DNA from 2 places in the Streptomyces sp. M2CJ-2 genome. Region 2 is predicted to be linked to the other one. Evidence: riboswitches for the same ligand, from Rfam matches in the RefSeq annotation. Region 2 holds a riboswitch; the other holds the start of a gene.

What was found. Region 2 has a riboswitch for thiamine pyrophosphate ahead of thiC (phosphomethylpyrimidine synthase ThiC). Riboswitches for the same ligand answer to the same signal wherever they lie in the genome.
Region 1: another riboswitch for thiamine pyrophosphate. It lies ahead of thiO (glycine oxidase ThiO); the one in region 2 lies ahead of thiC (phosphomethylpyrimidine synthase ThiC).

Annotation. Positions count from the first base shown of each region.
Region 1 is NZ_JAESIF010000031.1:65,389-73,204, reverse strand. Features, by position in the region: gene JL475_RS22625 (NAD(P)/FAD-dependent oxidoreductase) at 1-196, shown strand, start outside; gene JL475_RS22620 (hypothetical protein) at 237-1,262, opposite strand; gene metF (methylenetetrahydrofolate reductase [NAD(P)H]) at 1,319-2,242, opposite strand; gene thiE (thiamine phosphate synthase) at 2,349-3,035, opposite strand; gene JL475_RS22605 (Rv2175c family DNA-binding protein) at 3,252-3,617, opposite strand; gene JL475_RS22600 (NAD(P)/FAD-dependent oxidoreductase) at 3,734-4,975, opposite strand; gene JL475_RS22595 (hypothetical protein) at 5,008-5,358, opposite strand; TPP riboswitch at 5,408-5,519, shown strand; gene thiO (glycine oxidase ThiO) at 5,517-6,701, shown strand; gene thiS (sulfur carrier protein ThiS) at 6,698-6,946, shown strand; gene JL475_RS22580 (thiazole synthase) at 6,949-7,743, shown strand.
Region 2 is NZ_JAESIF010000002.1:237,623-245,438, reverse strand. Features, by position in the region: gene JL475_RS03545 (hypothetical protein) at 1-512, shown strand, start outside; gene JL475_RS03540 (VWA domain-containing protein) at 644-2,059, opposite strand; gene thiC (phosphomethylpyrimidine synthase ThiC) at 2,142-3,956, opposite strand; TPP riboswitch at 3,949-4,139, opposite strand; gene JL475_RS03530 (YibE/F family protein) at 4,317-5,876, shown strand; gene JL475_RS03525 (SsgA family sporulation/cell division regulator) at 6,053-6,487, opposite strand; gene JL475_RS03520 (IclR family transcriptional regulator C-terminal domain-containing protein) at 6,587-7,312, opposite strand; gene JL475_RS03515 (DUF5326 family protein) at 7,616-7,816, opposite strand, start outside.

The DNA.
Region 1 (7,816 bases), on a different contig from region 2:
CGGAGCGGTGCCCGTACCGGCGCTCGCCGCGGCGGACGGACGGCTGCTCCACCCGTCCAACGGCACGCGCGTACCGGGGCTGTTCACGGTCGGCGGCTGGTCGCACCCCGGCGGGGGGCTGCCGCACGCCGGGATGTCGGGCGCCCTGGTCGCCGGCCTGATCGTGGAGGGCCCGGAGTTCCGCGGCTCCCAGTGAACGACGGGGACACTTTCGGATCCGGGCGGATCCGGGCGGATCAGTAACGGTACTGCTGCTCGTCGTACCCGCTGCCGTTCCCGGGCGTCTGGCCCGTCTGGCCGTCTCCCTGGTACGGGTACGGCTGCTCCTGCGGGAGTTCACCACCGTACAGGTCGTCGGCGTTGCGCTGCTGCGGCACCCACAGGCCGCCGGCCGGGGTCTCGCCGCCGTAGGTGCCGCCGCCGTACTGGTCCTGGCCGTAGTCCTGTTGGCCGTACTGCTGGGGGTCGGCGTAACCGGTGCCGTACGAGGCGTCGCCATAGCTCGAGTTGCCGATGTACGGGTCGGAGTAGGCGGCGTACTGCTGCTGTTGGCCCGTGCTGTCGTAGGCGGCCTGCTGCTGGCCGTAACCGGAGTAGTCGTAGGCGTAGTTCTGGTCGGTGGCGTAGCCCTGGTCGGGACTCTGCGCGGTCGCCGCGTACTGGTCCTGGGCCGGGGTGCCGTACCCGTTGTCGCCGGTGTCGCCGTTGTCGCCGTAGACGCCGTACGAGCCGGTGTCGTCGGGCATGGGCTGCGGCTCGTAGACGGCGGTGGTCTCGGCGGCCGTCGGCTGCCCGGTGCGCGCCGGCGTGAACACGTCGTCGCGGTCGTAGTCGTCCGCGGCGTAGGCGTTCTGAGCCGTGCGGTAGTCGGCGGCCTCGTCGCCGTAGCCGTCCCCTCCGCCATGGCCGTCCCCGTGACCGTCTCCGGTGGCCTCCAGGCCGGAGACCTCCAGGGTCGGTTCCTGCCGCCCGCGGTCACCCCGGCCGCCCTTGACGGCGGCCAGCGCCGGGGCGTTGACCGCCCAGCCTGCCGCGAAGCCGCGGCGGAACGACAGGGTGACGTAGGTCTGGCCGATCGCGAAGGCCACGGCGCCCAGTCCGATGACGAGGACGGTCTGGATCAGCACACCGAGCACGACGCCCAGGAAGCCGGCGAAGGCGAGCAGCCGCCAGCGCAGGCGTGCCTTGTACTGCAGCAACACCTCGCCGAGCAGCCACAACGCGACCACACCGAACGCGATGTAGAGGACCGTCCAGCCCATGTACGCCCCTCTCCCAGCGGCCGCTACGCAGTGTGTCGTACACCGGTGCGACCGGTCTAGGCCCGCAGCGGGTGGTGCAGGCCCAGGTTTTCGTAGATTTCCAGCGTCGCCGTGGAGTTGTTGAGCGTGATGAAGTGCAGTCCGGGCACTCCTTCGGCCAGCAGCCGCGCGCAGAACTCCGTGGCGAACTCGATGCCAATGGAGCGTACCGCCGCCGGATCGTCCGCCGCTGTGAGGATCCGCTCTTTCAGGGCATCCGGGAACGACGCGTTACTGAGCTGCGGCAACCTCTCCAGCATCTTCACACTGGTCACCGGCATGACCTCGGGAATCACCGGTGTATCGCAACCCGCCGCGTCGACTCGGTCACGCAGGCGCAGGTACGACTCGGGATGGAAGAACATCTGGGTGATCGCGTAGTCGGCGCCCGCCCGGCACTTGTCGACGAAGTGCGCGACGTCCGTGTCCCACTCGGCCGACCTCGGGTGCATCTCCGGGAAGGCGGCGACACCGACGCAGAAGTCACCCGACTCCTTGATGAGCCGGACGAGTTCGGCGGCGTAGGTCAGCCCCTGCGGGTGCGGGATCCAGTCGGCCATCGGGTCGCCGGGCGGGTCGCCCCGCACGGCGAGCATGTTGCGGATCCCGGCGTCGGCGTACTGGCCGATGATGTTGCGCAGTTCGGCGACGGAATGGTCGACCGCGGTGAGGTGGGCGACGGGGGTGAGGGTGGTGTCCGCGACGATCTGCTCGGTCTCGTGGACCGTGCCCGCGCGGGTGGAGCCTCCGGCACCGTAGGTGACGGAGACGAAGTCCGGGGCGACCGCCTCGACCCTGCGCAGCGCACTCCAGAGGTTCCGCTGGCCCTTGGGAGTCTTCGGCGCCGAGAACTCGAACGAGTACGTCGTCTTTCCGGCGGCGAGCATGTCGCGCACGGTGCGTGCGCGGTCAGTCCTGGTCGATGCGGTTCCGAGGGCCATACCGGCAGGTTAGCCAGGGGGCGGCGGTCCCCCAACCGAATGGGGGTTATTTGCCCGATTGGCGGCTTTCTTGTCCACCCTTTGGACAAACCTGAGACGAACCCGGTCACCGAACGCCGGACGCCGCGCGCAGCCGCTTCGCGAACTCGGACGCCGCCGCACCCGGGTCGTCCGCCTCGGTGATGGCCCGTACGACGACGACCCGGCGGGCGCCGGCCTCCAGCACCTCGTCGAGGTTGCCGAGGTCGATGCCGCCGATGGCGAACCAGGGGCGGTCGGTGCCGAGGGCGGCGGCGTACCGGACCAGGTCGAGGCCGGGGGCGTGGCGGCCGGGCTTGGTGGGGGTGGGCCAGCAGGGGCCGGTGCAGAAGTAGTCCACGCCCTCCTGCACGGCCGCCGCGGCTGCCTCGGACTCGGCGTGCGTGGAGCGGCCGATCAGGACGTCCTCGCCGAGGACGGCTCGGGCCGCGGGGACGGGAAGGTCGCCCTGGCCGAGGTGCAGTACGTCGGCGCCGGCGGCGTGGGCGACGTCCGCGCGGTCGTTCACCGCGAGCAGCTTGCCGTGCCGGGCGCAGGCGTCCGCGAGGACCGCCAGGTGCTCCAGCTCCTCGCCGGCCTCCATGCCCTTGTCCCTCAGCTGCACGACGTCGACGCCGCCGGCCAGGACCGCGTCCAGGAACTCCGCGAGATCACCCTGCCGCTTGCGGGCGTCGGTGCAGAGATAGACCAGGGCGTCGGAGAGCCGGGCACGCGCGGTGCTGCCTGCGGCGGTACCTGCGGTGGTGACTGGCATGCGGGTGTCCCCCCGTGTGTCGGTGGCGGCCGGACCGGGGCACCCCGGGGCCGGGTGGAGCGCGGCCCACGGCGGACTCCGGCACGGGGTGACGGAGGGGCCGCGGGCCCGGGCCCGGCGCCCTGGGACAGCGGCGCCGGGCGGCGGTTCACAGCCGGATGCGGGTCCCCGGCCCGATGCGGGTGCGGGCCCGGGTCCGGGTGTTCCGTCGCGGGCTCAGACGGCGAGCGCCTGGGCGCGGCGCTTCACCTCCGTGCCGCGGTTCTCACTCAGCGCCTGCGCGGGCGTGCCCGGCAGGCTCTCGTCGGGGGTGAAGAGCCATTCCAGCATCTCTTCGTCCGTGAAACCGTCGTCCCGCAGGAGCGTCAGGGTGCCGGAGAGGCCCTTGACGACCTTGTCCTCGTCGATGAAGGCGGCGGGGACCTGCAGTGCGCGGTTCTCACCTCGGCGTACGGCGATGAGCTGGCCCTCCTTGACCAGCTGCCGGACGCGCGTCACCTCGACACCGAGCATCTCGGCGATGTCGGGCAGGGTGAGCCAGGCGGGGACGAGAGCATCGATCTTTGCGTCAATCTCGGTCACGGGACAAGCGTGCCATCTGGCACTGACAGTCGGAAGCCGAGCCCCTCCGCCCGGGGTCCGTCCGGCGGATCATCGTGCACGGACGTGTCGGCCGGACGGACTCCGGGGGCCGGGGTTCACCCCTTCGCCGACTTCAGCGGCCGCGCCGGGTCGGCCAGCATCTCCGCGTCCAGCACCGTGCCCGCCTCGATCAGCCGGCGCCCCTGGGCCAGGTCGCGGGGGCGGCCCACCGCGAGCAGCGCCACCAGCCGGGAATCGCGGAGCCAGCAGACCGTCCAGGCCGGCCCGTCGGCGTCCCCGCGCCACACCGTCCGGTCGGCGTCCGCGTGGTGCCCGGCGTACTGGACGAAGCGGCCGAACTGCTCCGACCAGAAGTACGGCACCGGGTCGTACACCGCCGGAGGTTCGCCGGTGGCCGCCCCGAGGATGTTCGCCGCGACCGTGCGCGGGCCCTGCAGGGCGTTGTCCCAGTGGTGCACCAGCAGGCGTTCGCCGTACCGCCCCGAGGGGAAGGACGCGCAGTCGCCGACCGCGTACACGTCCGGCACGGAGGTCATCAGGTGCGGGTCGGCGACCACGTCACCGCGCTCGCCGAGCTCGACCCCCGAGCCGGCCAGCCAGGCGGTGGCGGGGCGGGCCCCGATCCCGACGACGACGGCGCCCGCGGACAGTCGCGAGCCGTCGTCCAGCACCACCGCGCCGGGCTCGACGCGCTCCACGCGCGCGTGGGTGCGCAGCACCACCCCCGCGTCGCCGTACCAGGCGGTCATCGGGGCGGCCACCTCGGCGGGCAGCGCCCCGGCCAGCGGCCGGTCGGCCGCCTCCACGACGGTGACCGCGCAGCCCGCCTCGCGCGCCGCCGTGGCGAACTCCGCGCCGATCCAGCCGGCGCCGACGACCACGATGTCCTGGCGGCCCGCGAGCACCGGCCGCAGCCGTTCGACGTCGTCCAGGGTGCGCAGCAGATGGACGCCCGGGACGCCGTCCGTGCCCGGCAGCCGGACCGGTTCGGCGCCGGTCGCGACGACCAGGACGTCGTAGGGGACCGGCCCGGCCTCCGTGTCCAGTTCGTGGTCGGCGGGGCGCAGCCCGAGCACCTCGCAGCCGAGCCGCAGTTCGATGCCGAGCGCCTCGAAGTCGACGTCGAAGGCGGAGCCCTCCGCCTTGCCGAGCAGCACCGCCTTGGACAGGGGAGGCCGGTCGTACGGCTGGTGGGGTTCGGCGCCGATCAGCGTCACGGTGCCGGTGAATCCCTGTTCCCGGAGGGCGACGGCGGTCTGCACGCCGGCCATTCCGGCCCCCGTCACCACCACGCGCCGCGGCTCGGACGGTCCCCGTTCCTGCGTCTGCTCGCTCACCTGATCACCATAGACACCTGACCCTCGGTCAGTCAGTCTCCGGCTCCCGTGAGCTGCTCCACGACGCTGGTCCCGCTGCCCGGCTGCGACTCCCACTCCCAGGCCTCCTCCAGCCTCACCCGCCCGTCGGGCAGCTCCACGACCGTCGACACGCAGTGTCCCGAGGAGGTGGTGCCGTCCTGCTTGAGCTGCACGTACCGGAAGTCCAGCCGGTCCCCCTCCCGGGTGCCCACCAGGTACCCGCGGACGACGTCACCGCCCGCGTACTCGGCCCAGATCCCGCCGTCCCGCTCGTGGTACGCGAACCGGGTGCGGGTGCCGACCTGGCCCGGCGCCTGGTCGGCGACGGGGGCGAGGACGAGACCGTCGAGCGAACCAGCCATGCGAAGGCTCCCTACACGTTCGTTGATCCGGAGGCTAGGGTGGCCAACGTAAGACACTCGCGGGAGCCCGGACGCACCGGGCTGAGAGGGAGGCTGGCGGCCTCCGACCGTATGCACCTGATCCGGGTCATGCCGGCGAAGGGAGGGGCTGGACGCCCATGCCGCCCACACGCACCTCGCAGCGCTCCCCCGACGTCCTCGTCGTCGGGGGCGGCGTCATCGGTCTGGTCACGGCCTGGCGGTCCGCGCAGCGCGGGCTGGCTGTGACCGTGCTGGACCCCGAGCCGGGCGGCGGCGCCGCCCAGGTGGCCGCCGGGATGCTGGCCGCCGTCACGGAACTGCACTACGGCGAGCAGACCCTGCTCGGTCTGAACCTCGCCTCCGCGCTCCGCTACCCCGACTTCGCGGCCGAACTCACCGAGGCCACCGGCCACGACCTCGGCTACCGCCGGTGCGGCACGCTCGCGGTCGCGCTGGACGCCGACGACCGCGCCCATCTGCGCGAACTGCACGCCCTGCAACAGCAGTCGGGGCTCGACGCGCAGTGGCTGTCGGGGCGGGAGTGCCGGCGCCTGGAGCCGATGCTCGCCCCCGGTGTGCGCGGCGGGCTGCGGGTGGACGGCGACCACCAGATCGACCCCCGGCGGCTGGCGGCGGCGCTGGTGACCGCCTGCGAGCGGGCGGGCGTGGTCCTGCACCGCGCGTGGGCCGACCGGCTCACCGTCTCCGGGGAGCGGGCCACGGGCGTGGTCACCGCCGACGGCACCGGACTGGCCGCCGGGCAGGTGGTGCTGGCCGGCGGCAGCCTCAGCGGGCGGCTCGCGGGCGTCCCCGCGGACCTGCTGCCTCCCGTGCGTCCCGTGAAGGGGCAGGTGCTCCGGCTGGCGATGCCCGACCGGTTCGGTCCGTTCCTGAGCCGGACGGTGCGTGCGGTGGTGCGGGGCGGCCAGGTGTACCTGGTGCCGCGCGAGAACGGGGAGCTGGTGATCGGGGCGACCAGCGAGGAGCAGGGCTGGGACACGACCGTCACCGCGGGCGGGGTGTACGAGCTGCTGCGCGACGCCCACGAACTGGTCCCCGGCATCACCGAGCTGCCGCTCACCGAGACCCGGGCCGGGCTGCGCCCCGGCACCCCCGACAACGCGCCCCTGCTCGGCCCGTCCGGGCTCGCGGGGCTGGTCCTGGCGACCGGGCACCACCGCAACGGTGTGCTGCTCACTCCGGTCACCGGCGACGCCCTGGCGGAGTTCCTGGCCACCGGTGAACTCCCGGCGGAGGCCCGCCCCTTCAGCCCCCGGCGGTTCACCGCGACCGCCGCCGCACTCACGGAGCAGCCCGTATGAACACTCCTGTGGACATGTCGACGCACACTCCCGCGCACGCCCCGGTCATGGTCTCGGTCAACGGGGAGCCGCGCGAGGTGGCTCCCGGCACGGCGCTCGACGCGCTGGTCGGCACGCTCACCGAGGCGCACTCCGGGGTGGCCGCCGCCCTCAACGAAACGGTCGTCCCGCGCGCGCAGTGGCCGCTCACGCCCCTCGCCGAGGGGGACCGGGTGGAAGTCCTGACCGCCGTGCAGGGAGGCTGACCATGGCCGACGATCCGTTCGTCCTCGGCGGTACGTCCTTGACGTCCCGTCTGATCATGGGCACCGGCGGGGCGCCCAGCCTCGAGGTGCTGGAGCGGGCGCTGGTGGCGTCCGGGACCGAGCTGACGACCGTCGCGATGCGGCGGGTGAACCCCTCGGTGCACGGCTCGGTGCTCTCGGTGCTGGACAGGCTGGGCATCCGGGTGCTGCCGAACACGGCCGGCTGCTTCACCGCCGGGGAGGCGGTGCTCACCGCCCGCCTCGCCCGGGAGGCGCTCGGCACCGACCTGGTCAAGCTGGAGGTCATCGCCGACGAGCGCACCCTGCTGCCGGACCCCGTCGAACTGCTGGAGGCGGCCGAGACCCTGGTCGACGACGGGTTCACGGTGCTGCCGTACACCAACGACGATCCGGTGCTGGCGCGGAAGCTGGAGGACGTCGGCTGTGCGGCGGTCATGCCGCTCGGTTCGCCGATCGGTTCGGGGCTCGGTATCCGCAACCCGCACAACTTCGAGCTGATCACGCAGCACGCGCGGGTGCCGGTGATCCTGGACGCGGGTGCCGGTACGGCGTCGGACGCGGCGCTGGCGATGGAGCTGGGGTGCGCGGGGGTGATGCTCGCCTCGGCGGTGACGCGGGCGCAGGAGCCGGTGCTGATGGCCGCCGCCATGCGGAGCGCGGTCGAGGCGGGGCGGCTGGCCCGGCGGGCGGGGCGGATTCCGCGGCGGCACTTCGCCGAGGCGTCCTCTCCCGCGGAGGGGCTTGCCGTGCTGGATCCGGAGCGGCCGGCGTTCTGAGGGGGTCTCCCACCCGCGCACCACCCGTTTCCGGTCGGTCGGGAGACGGGGGCTCCTCGTGGGGACCGGGCAC
Region 2 (7,816 bases):
TCATCGCCGTTCTGGCACCCGTCCTGGCCGGAACGGCGGCCGCGATATTCCTGCTCGTCGGCTACCTCCTGCGCATGCTCGACCCCAGCGCGGCCTTCGCCCGGACCATGCTCACCACGGGCTGGACGTTCGGCGCCGTGACCGCGGTCGCCATCCTGGTCGCCGCCGTGGGCCTGCTCCTCACCGCGCTGCGCAACAAGCCCTCGGCCCGGAGCGGGCCGTACCTGGAAGTCGACAAGGAGTTGGCCCTGGCCAGGGAGGCCTGGCACGAGGCACTGCTCGAGCGGGGGATCATGCCGTTCCTGCGAGACGCTCTCACCGATCCCGGCACGGCAGCCGCACTGCGCTACGCGACACCGTCCGAACCGACCGGCCGTATCCCGAACCTCGGCTACCACCGGCCGGGATTCACCAGCCCCGGCCAAGGCCCGACCCGCGGCCCGCGGCCGAGCTACTCGAGTCCGGACTACAGCAGCCCGGACTTCGGGGGGCCGGAACACCAGCCCGAGTAATCGAACGGCCGAAGTACCGGCCCGAGTCCGGAGTCGTCGGTCGGCGCGTCCTCACCGGCGGAGCCCTCTCGAGAGGCTCCCCGACGGGGAGCGTGTGCCGGGTGCCCAGGTCAGGTCATGCCCGGGTCAGGTCATGCCCCTGGTCGTAGAATGCCCGCCCGGCTCGCAGCTGTGATCCACAGCGGGAACTCGGACAGCAGACGGTCGTACAACTCCGGGTCCGGCACGGTGCTGATGTCGTCGACGGCGAAGAACCCGACGTTGTCGACGCGGCGTCCGGGCAGCGTGTCGAATCGTTCCAGCACACCGTAGTTCGACCGTCCGAGCCCCACGAACTGCCAGAAGACGGGTTCCTCCACCGCTTCGCGGAGCTCCCGCTCGATCTCGGCATTCCGGTAGACCCCGCCGTCGGAGAAGAACAGCACGAGCGTCGGGGCCGCCGCGGGATTGTTCCCGACGAACGAGCGGACCTCGGCGATGACCTTCTGTTCCTCGTTCTGGATGCCGACCTCCCGCATGTCGACCTGGCGCGGGTCCAGGCCCTTCTTCCGCCCGCGCCGGAAGAGGCTCATCTCCCCCACCCGCACGTGCAGCCGGAGCCAGTCGGGCAGCTCGCCCAGCCGCAGGTCCGGCAGCCGTGCCGGATGCGAGGCGAAGGTCCAGGCCTGCATCTCACCGTCGTCGTCCAACTGTGCGGCGACCGCGGCCATGCGCTCGACGACGTCCGCCACGACTCCCCTGGAGTACTGGGGTGCCATGGAGCCCGAGGCGTCCAGTACGAGGATGACGCGCGCGGTGATCTCGGCGGCCCCGTGCTTGCTCAGACTGACGGCCACCTGCTCCTTGCGCAGCGACAGCCGCTTGCGCATGTCCACGGGCAGCCGCTCCTCTCCCTTGGTGAGGCGCGGAGCGGCCGGAACCGGAGGAGCCGGAGCAGGAGGTACCGGAGCGGAGGCGGCAGGCGTGACGGGGGACGCGACGATCGGAGGCACGGCGGCGGGAGCCGCCGGGGGAGCGTCGTCCACGGTGATACCGAAGTCGGTGGCCAGCCCCGCGAGCCCGGAGGCGTACCCCTGGCCCACCGCGCGGAACTTCCACTTCCCCTGGCGCCGGTACAGCTCGCCACCGATGAACGCGGTCTCCGTGTCAGCCACCATGTCGAACCGGGCGATCTCGGTCCCCGCTCCGGCGTCGATCAGCCTGAGCAGCAGCCCCGGGACCTGGCCGAAGGTCCCGCCGTCGGACGACGCACACAGCGCGATCCGCTCGACGTCCGGTTCCAGCAGGCTCAGGTCGACCTCGACCGTGTCGGTCGCGGCGCCGACGGCGCTCCGTTTTCCCAGATGTGTCACAGCGTTGGAGGCGTGCCTCGGCTGGTTGTAGAAGACGAAGTCGCCGTCGTCCCGCACCCGTCCGGCCGCCGTGAGCAGGAGAGCCGACGCGTCGATGTCGGGCACACCGGCCCCGGCGGTTCGAGCAAGCTCGACGCGCACCACCGGGGCATCGACGGGAAGGTTGGACCCCTTGCTCATTGATTGCGCTGTCATGGCACACAGTCTGCCGATCCGTCCCCACGGGCGGCGAGAGGGGCGGGCCCGAACGACCCGCCCCCTCGCCCGTTCAGTCGGTTCAGTCCGTCAGCGGCAGGTACACGCGGTTGCCCGCCTCCGCGAACTCCTTCGACTTCTGCAGCATCCCCTCGGCGATCTCCTCGGCCGAGGCGCCCTCCGGCGAGGCACCGCCGAACCGCTCCGTGATGCTCTGGCTGATCTTCATGGAACAGAACTTCGGCCCGCACATCGAGCAGAAGTGTGCGGTCTTGGCGGGCTCCGCCGGAAGGGTCTCGTCGTGGAGCTCCCGTGCCGTGTCCGGGTCGAGGGCGAGGTTGAACTGGTCCTCCCAACGGAACTCGAAGCGCGCGTCGGACAACGCATCGTCCCACTCCTGCGCACCCGGATGCCCCTTGGCCAGGTCGGCGGCATGGGCGGCGATCTTGTAGGTGATGACACCGGTCTTGACGTCATCACGGTTGGGCAGGCCGAGATGCTCCTTGGGTGTGACGTAACAGAGCATGGCGGTACCCCACCAGGCGATCATCGCGGCACCGATACCGGAGGTGATGTGGTCGTACGCGGGCGCGACGTCCGTCGTCAGCGGGCCGAGCGTATAGAACGGGGCCTCCTCGCAGATCTCCTGCTGGAGGTCGATGTTCTCCTTGATCTTGTGCATCGGGACATGTCCCGGTCCCTCGATCATGGTCTGCACATTCAAACGCTTCGCGATCCGGTTGAGTTCCCCGAGTGTGCGCAACTCAGCGAACTGAGCCTGGTCGTTGGCGTCCGCGATCGACCCCGGCCGAAGCCCGTCGCCGAGCGAGTACGTGACGTCGTACGTCGCGAGGATCTCGCAGAGTTCCTCGAAGTTCTCGTACAGGAACGACTCCTTGTGGTGCGCCAGACACCACGCCGCCATGATCGAGCCACCCCGCGAGACGATGCCCGTCTTGCGGTTGGCGGTCAGCGGCACATACGCCAGCCGTACGCCCGCATGAACCGTCATGTAGTCCACACCCTGCTCGGCCTGCTCGACGACCGTGTCCTTGTAGATCTCCCAGGTCAGCTCCTCGGCCCTGCCGTCGACCTTCTCCAACGCCTGGTAGAGCGGCACGGTGCCGATGGGGACGGGGGAGTTGCGCAGCACCCACTCCCGGGTGGTGTGGATATTGCGGCCGGTGGACAGGTCCATGACGGTGTCGGCGCCCCAGCGGGTCGCCCAGGTCATCTTCTCCACCTCCTCCTCGATGGAGGAGGTCACCGCGGAGTTCCCGATGTTGGCGTTGACCTTCACCAGGAACCGCTTGCCGATGATCATCGGCTCGATCTCCGGATGATTGACGTTGGCGGGCAGCACCGCGCGGCCTGCCGCGATCTCCTCACGCACGACCTCCGGCGACACGTTCTCCCGGAGGGCCACGTACTCCATCTCGGGCGTGATCTCGCCGCGGCGTGCGTACGCCAGCTGCGTGACCGCCTCACCCGCGCGGCCGCGGCGCGGCTGACGGGGCCGACCCGGGAACACCGCGTCGAGGTTGCGCAGGCCGCCGCGCGGTGAGGTGTGCTTGATCCCGTCGTCCTCGGGGCGGACGGGACGGCCCGCGTAGTCCTCGGTGTCGCCGCGCGCGATGATCCAGTTCTCCCGCAGCGGCGCCAGCCCCCTGCGTACATCGGTGTCGACCAGGGGGTCGGTGTACGGGCCCGATGTGTCGTACAGCGTGACCGACTGGCCGTTGGTGAGGTGCACCTGGCGGACCGGCACCCGTAGATCGGGGCGCGTGCCCTCGACGTACGCCTTGTGCCAGCCGATGGACTTCCCGGCTTCCTTCTGCTCCGACGTCTCCGTCGGGTTCTGCGTGGAGGCAGGCGTGCGTGCGTCCTTGTTGGTCATGAGACCTACTCCCTACGCCGGCATTACCCGGTAACAGGTTCAGCGGTCGACGCAGCGGTTTCCGTCGGTCGGCGTTCCGTGGGGAACATCACTCGGACAGCAGTGATGTTTCATGTGAAACGTCGTTGGGACGGAGGTCAGCGCCCTCTCAGCCCGGTGCTCCGAGCTCCCGCGTGTACAAAAGGTGCCCTCACGCTAGCGTCAATTCTGGCGCGGTGACCAGAGGGCCCTCGTTGTTCTTGCGATGATCGGGCGGTGACCTCGACGCAACATCCCCCGTACCCACCGCCCGAACCACCCCTCGGCTCCGGCGCTCGAAACGGCGGCGGCCGTGGCAGAGAGCCCGCAGCCGGCAACAGCATGGGCCGTGGGGACGGCCAGGGAGACAGCCCCGGTTCCGGAGACTGGTTCGGGCGCGGGCCCGGCACCGGCCACCCGAGCCAGGGGCAGGGGCCGCGGAGGCAGGGAACGGGGCAAGCGCGGGGACAAGGTCACGGCCGGGGCCCGGAGCCGGACGGCGACCACCCCGACCGGGGCCCGGGCGGCGGCGGCCACGGCGGCCCCCCTCCGGGCGGCGACGGACACGATCACAGCCCGGACTTCGGCGGCGGGCACGGCCACTCACACGGGCACAGCCACAGTCACGGCCCCGCCGCCCCCGTCTCGAAGCACCTGCGCAAGGTCATCGCGGCGGTCCTCATCCCGTTCACCGCGGCGGTGCTGATCGGCCTCGTTGTGCTGTGGCCGGGCGGTGCGCCGGGGCACGAGCGCACCGGCGTCGGTTTCGACCGGCAGACGCAGCAGGCCACGGTCACCAAGGTGGTCGAGGTGAGCTGTTCCTCCGTCAACGCTTCCGGAGGCGTCCCGACCGGCGACACCTCGACGGCCGAGGGCTCCTCCGCGCAACAGCAGGCGGACGGCACGTGCAAGAGAGCGACGATCCGGGTCGACAGCGGCAAGGACCAGGGCCGTACGTTCACCGAAATCGTGCAGCCGGACCAGTCCCGTCAGCTGAGCGAGGGTCAGGAGGTCGTGGTCGCCTACGAACCCTCCGCTCCGAAGGACCTGCAGTACTCGGTCACCGACGTGAACCGGCGCCTCCCCATGGCCCTGCTCGCCGGCATCTTCGCGGTCGCCGTCGTGGCCGTCGGGCGGCTGCGCGGTGCGATGGCACTGATCGCGCTGGCGGTCAGCTTCCTGGTGCTGAACTTCTTCATCCTGCCCGCCATTCTGGAGGGGTCGAACCCATTGGCCGTGGCGGTGGTGGGGGCGAGCGCCATCATGTTGCAGGCCCTGTATCTCTGTCACGGACTGTCGGCGCGCACATCCGTGGCGGTGCTCGGCACTCTGGTCTCACTGCTGCTGATCGGCATTCTGGGCTCGGTCTTCATCGACTGGGCCGCGCTGACCGGCAACACCGACGACAACACCGGTCTGATCCACGGTCTGTACCCCGACATCGACATGAGCGGCCTGCTGTTGGCCGGTGTCATCATCGGCTCGCTCGGTGTGCTCGACGATGTGACGGTCACCCAGACATCGTCCGTCTGGGAACTGCATGAGGCCAACCCGTCGATGGGCTGGCGGGGGCTGTACCGCGCGGGCATCCGCATCGGCCGCGATCACATCGCCTCCGTGGTCAACACTCTCGTTCTCGCCTACGCGGGCGCCGCGTTGCCGTTGCTGCTGTTGTTCTCCATCGCACAGAGCAGTGTGGGAACGGTCGCCAACAGCGAGCTGGTGGCGGAGGAGATCGTGCGTACGCTGGTCGGCTCGATCGGTCTGGTGGCCGCGGTGCCGGTCACCACGGCTCTGGCCGCCCTGGTGGTCTCGGCCGACCGTACGGCGGCCGAGACACCCGGGGAGAGCGTCCGGGCGGCTCCGGCGCGGGGTGGGAAGGGCAGGCGCCGGAAGCGGTGACCCCGTCACGGCGCGGCGCCGGAGAGCCTCCTGCCGGCGCATGACCGGCTGCGGCCCCGCCCCCGGGTGACCGGTCCACCGAAGCGGCTCGTCCATTGGCGCAAAAGCGTTCCTGCACTGATGTGGCGGAACACGGGGAACGGTTCCGCCACCGGCTGTCCGAGTGGCGGAACCCCTTACCCGGCGCTCTGCTCCGCCAGGATGCGGTCCAGCGCGTCGTCGAGATGGGCGTCGAAGTCGGCGAGTGCTCCCTCCTGGCCCAGCGGCACCAGCTTGTCGGTGCGGTCCAGAAAGGCCACCAGCGGCGCCGTCGACGAGCGGAACAGCGCGTGGTCGCCACCGACCTGAAGCCGGATCAGCACCTCGCCCAGCGTGTCGGGCTCGACCGGTGACACCCGCACGTCACCCTCGCCGCACGGTCTGCCGACGCCGTCGATCAGCAGCTCTCGTCCGAATGCCCAGGTCACAGGCGCGTCACCGGGAAGATGGAAGGTCAGCCGCACGGCGTAGGGATCACAGGTGTCATAGCGAAGCTCCACCGGGATGCGGAAGGACAACTCCTCCGACACGAGAAAGCTCATCATGACCTCTGCCTGTACGGACTCGCGCATCGCCTACCCCGTCATTAGCTGCGGACCAGCCGGGAATGGACCCCTGACCACTGAGTGAATCTTGCTCAACGTACACGGTGAATCACAAGGAGTGAGTTTTCAGATAGTGATAGAGAGCCCCAACGGACCGAGCAGACGGCCCACTTCCGCCTGCAGTTGCTGCGCGGCGGGGAGCAGCCGGTGAGCCTGATCCGCGGGCAGGGAGATGGCGATCGTCGCGGCCGTGGCACCGGCCGTGATCGGGATGGCTGCGCACACCGTGCCCAGGGCGTATTCCTGGCGCTCGATCACCGGTTCCATGCGCCGGGTCCGCTCCAGGCGCCGGAGAAGACCGTGTCCGTCGCGCACGGTGTACGGCGTGACGGGCTGCACGGGGAAGCGGTCGAGATGGTCGCGACGGGCGGCCTCGCCGAGCTGGGACAGCAGGCACTGCCCGATGGCGTGTGCGTGGCCGGTCTCCCGGAAGGCCGCCCATTCCTGGACCGCGGGATTACCGGGAGTGTCGGAGACGCACACGAGGTCGATCTCGCCCTCGCGGTACACCGCGTAGTACACGGGAGCCCCGATCGCGTCACGCCACCGCGCGAGCGCGTCGACGACCGTGCTGCGACGTTTCTGCGGGGTCCCACTGCTGCTCAGCCGGTCGGCTGCAGCTCCGAGGAAGAACAGCCCTTTGTCACGGCGCAGATAGCCCTCGTGCACAAGGGTGCGCAGCAGGTGGTACGTCGTGGGAAGGGCCAGCCCGGTCTCGCGGGCCAACTGTTTGGCCGGGGCTCCGTACTCATGTCCGGCGACGGATTCGAGCAGACGCATCGCGCGCTGCACGGAACCGATGAGGGTGGCGGGGGGCGCCGGTTCGGAGACTGCCCGCGCATGGGGCTGGCAGGGAACGGCGGGCAGATGTGCGGTGATGGTGTCAGCCGTGGCCAAGGGGCACTCCCGAAGCGAGGGGGCAGTCCGTGCGGGGGAACACGGGTGGGGGTGTACGCCGCTCGCGGGGGATTGTCCCCGCGTGGCGTTCCGGACTCTAACCGTCTGTCACCGCATGCGGACGGTCCGTCCGGGAAACTTCCCCCGGCCGAGGGAACCGGTGTCGCCCGTTACCGCTTCACCGGCTCCCCATGGGGCTCACCAGTCGCCGCGCGACGACGAACTCGACGTGAACTTCCGTACGACGTAGATGAGTCCGCCGACCAGGGCGGCGAACACCAGCACCTTGAAGAGCAGCCCGATCACGAAGCCGACCACGCTCGCTATCAGCCCCCCGAACACGACCAGGGCGATGACCGGCACCGCGATCCACTTCACCCACCACGGCATTCCCGTGAA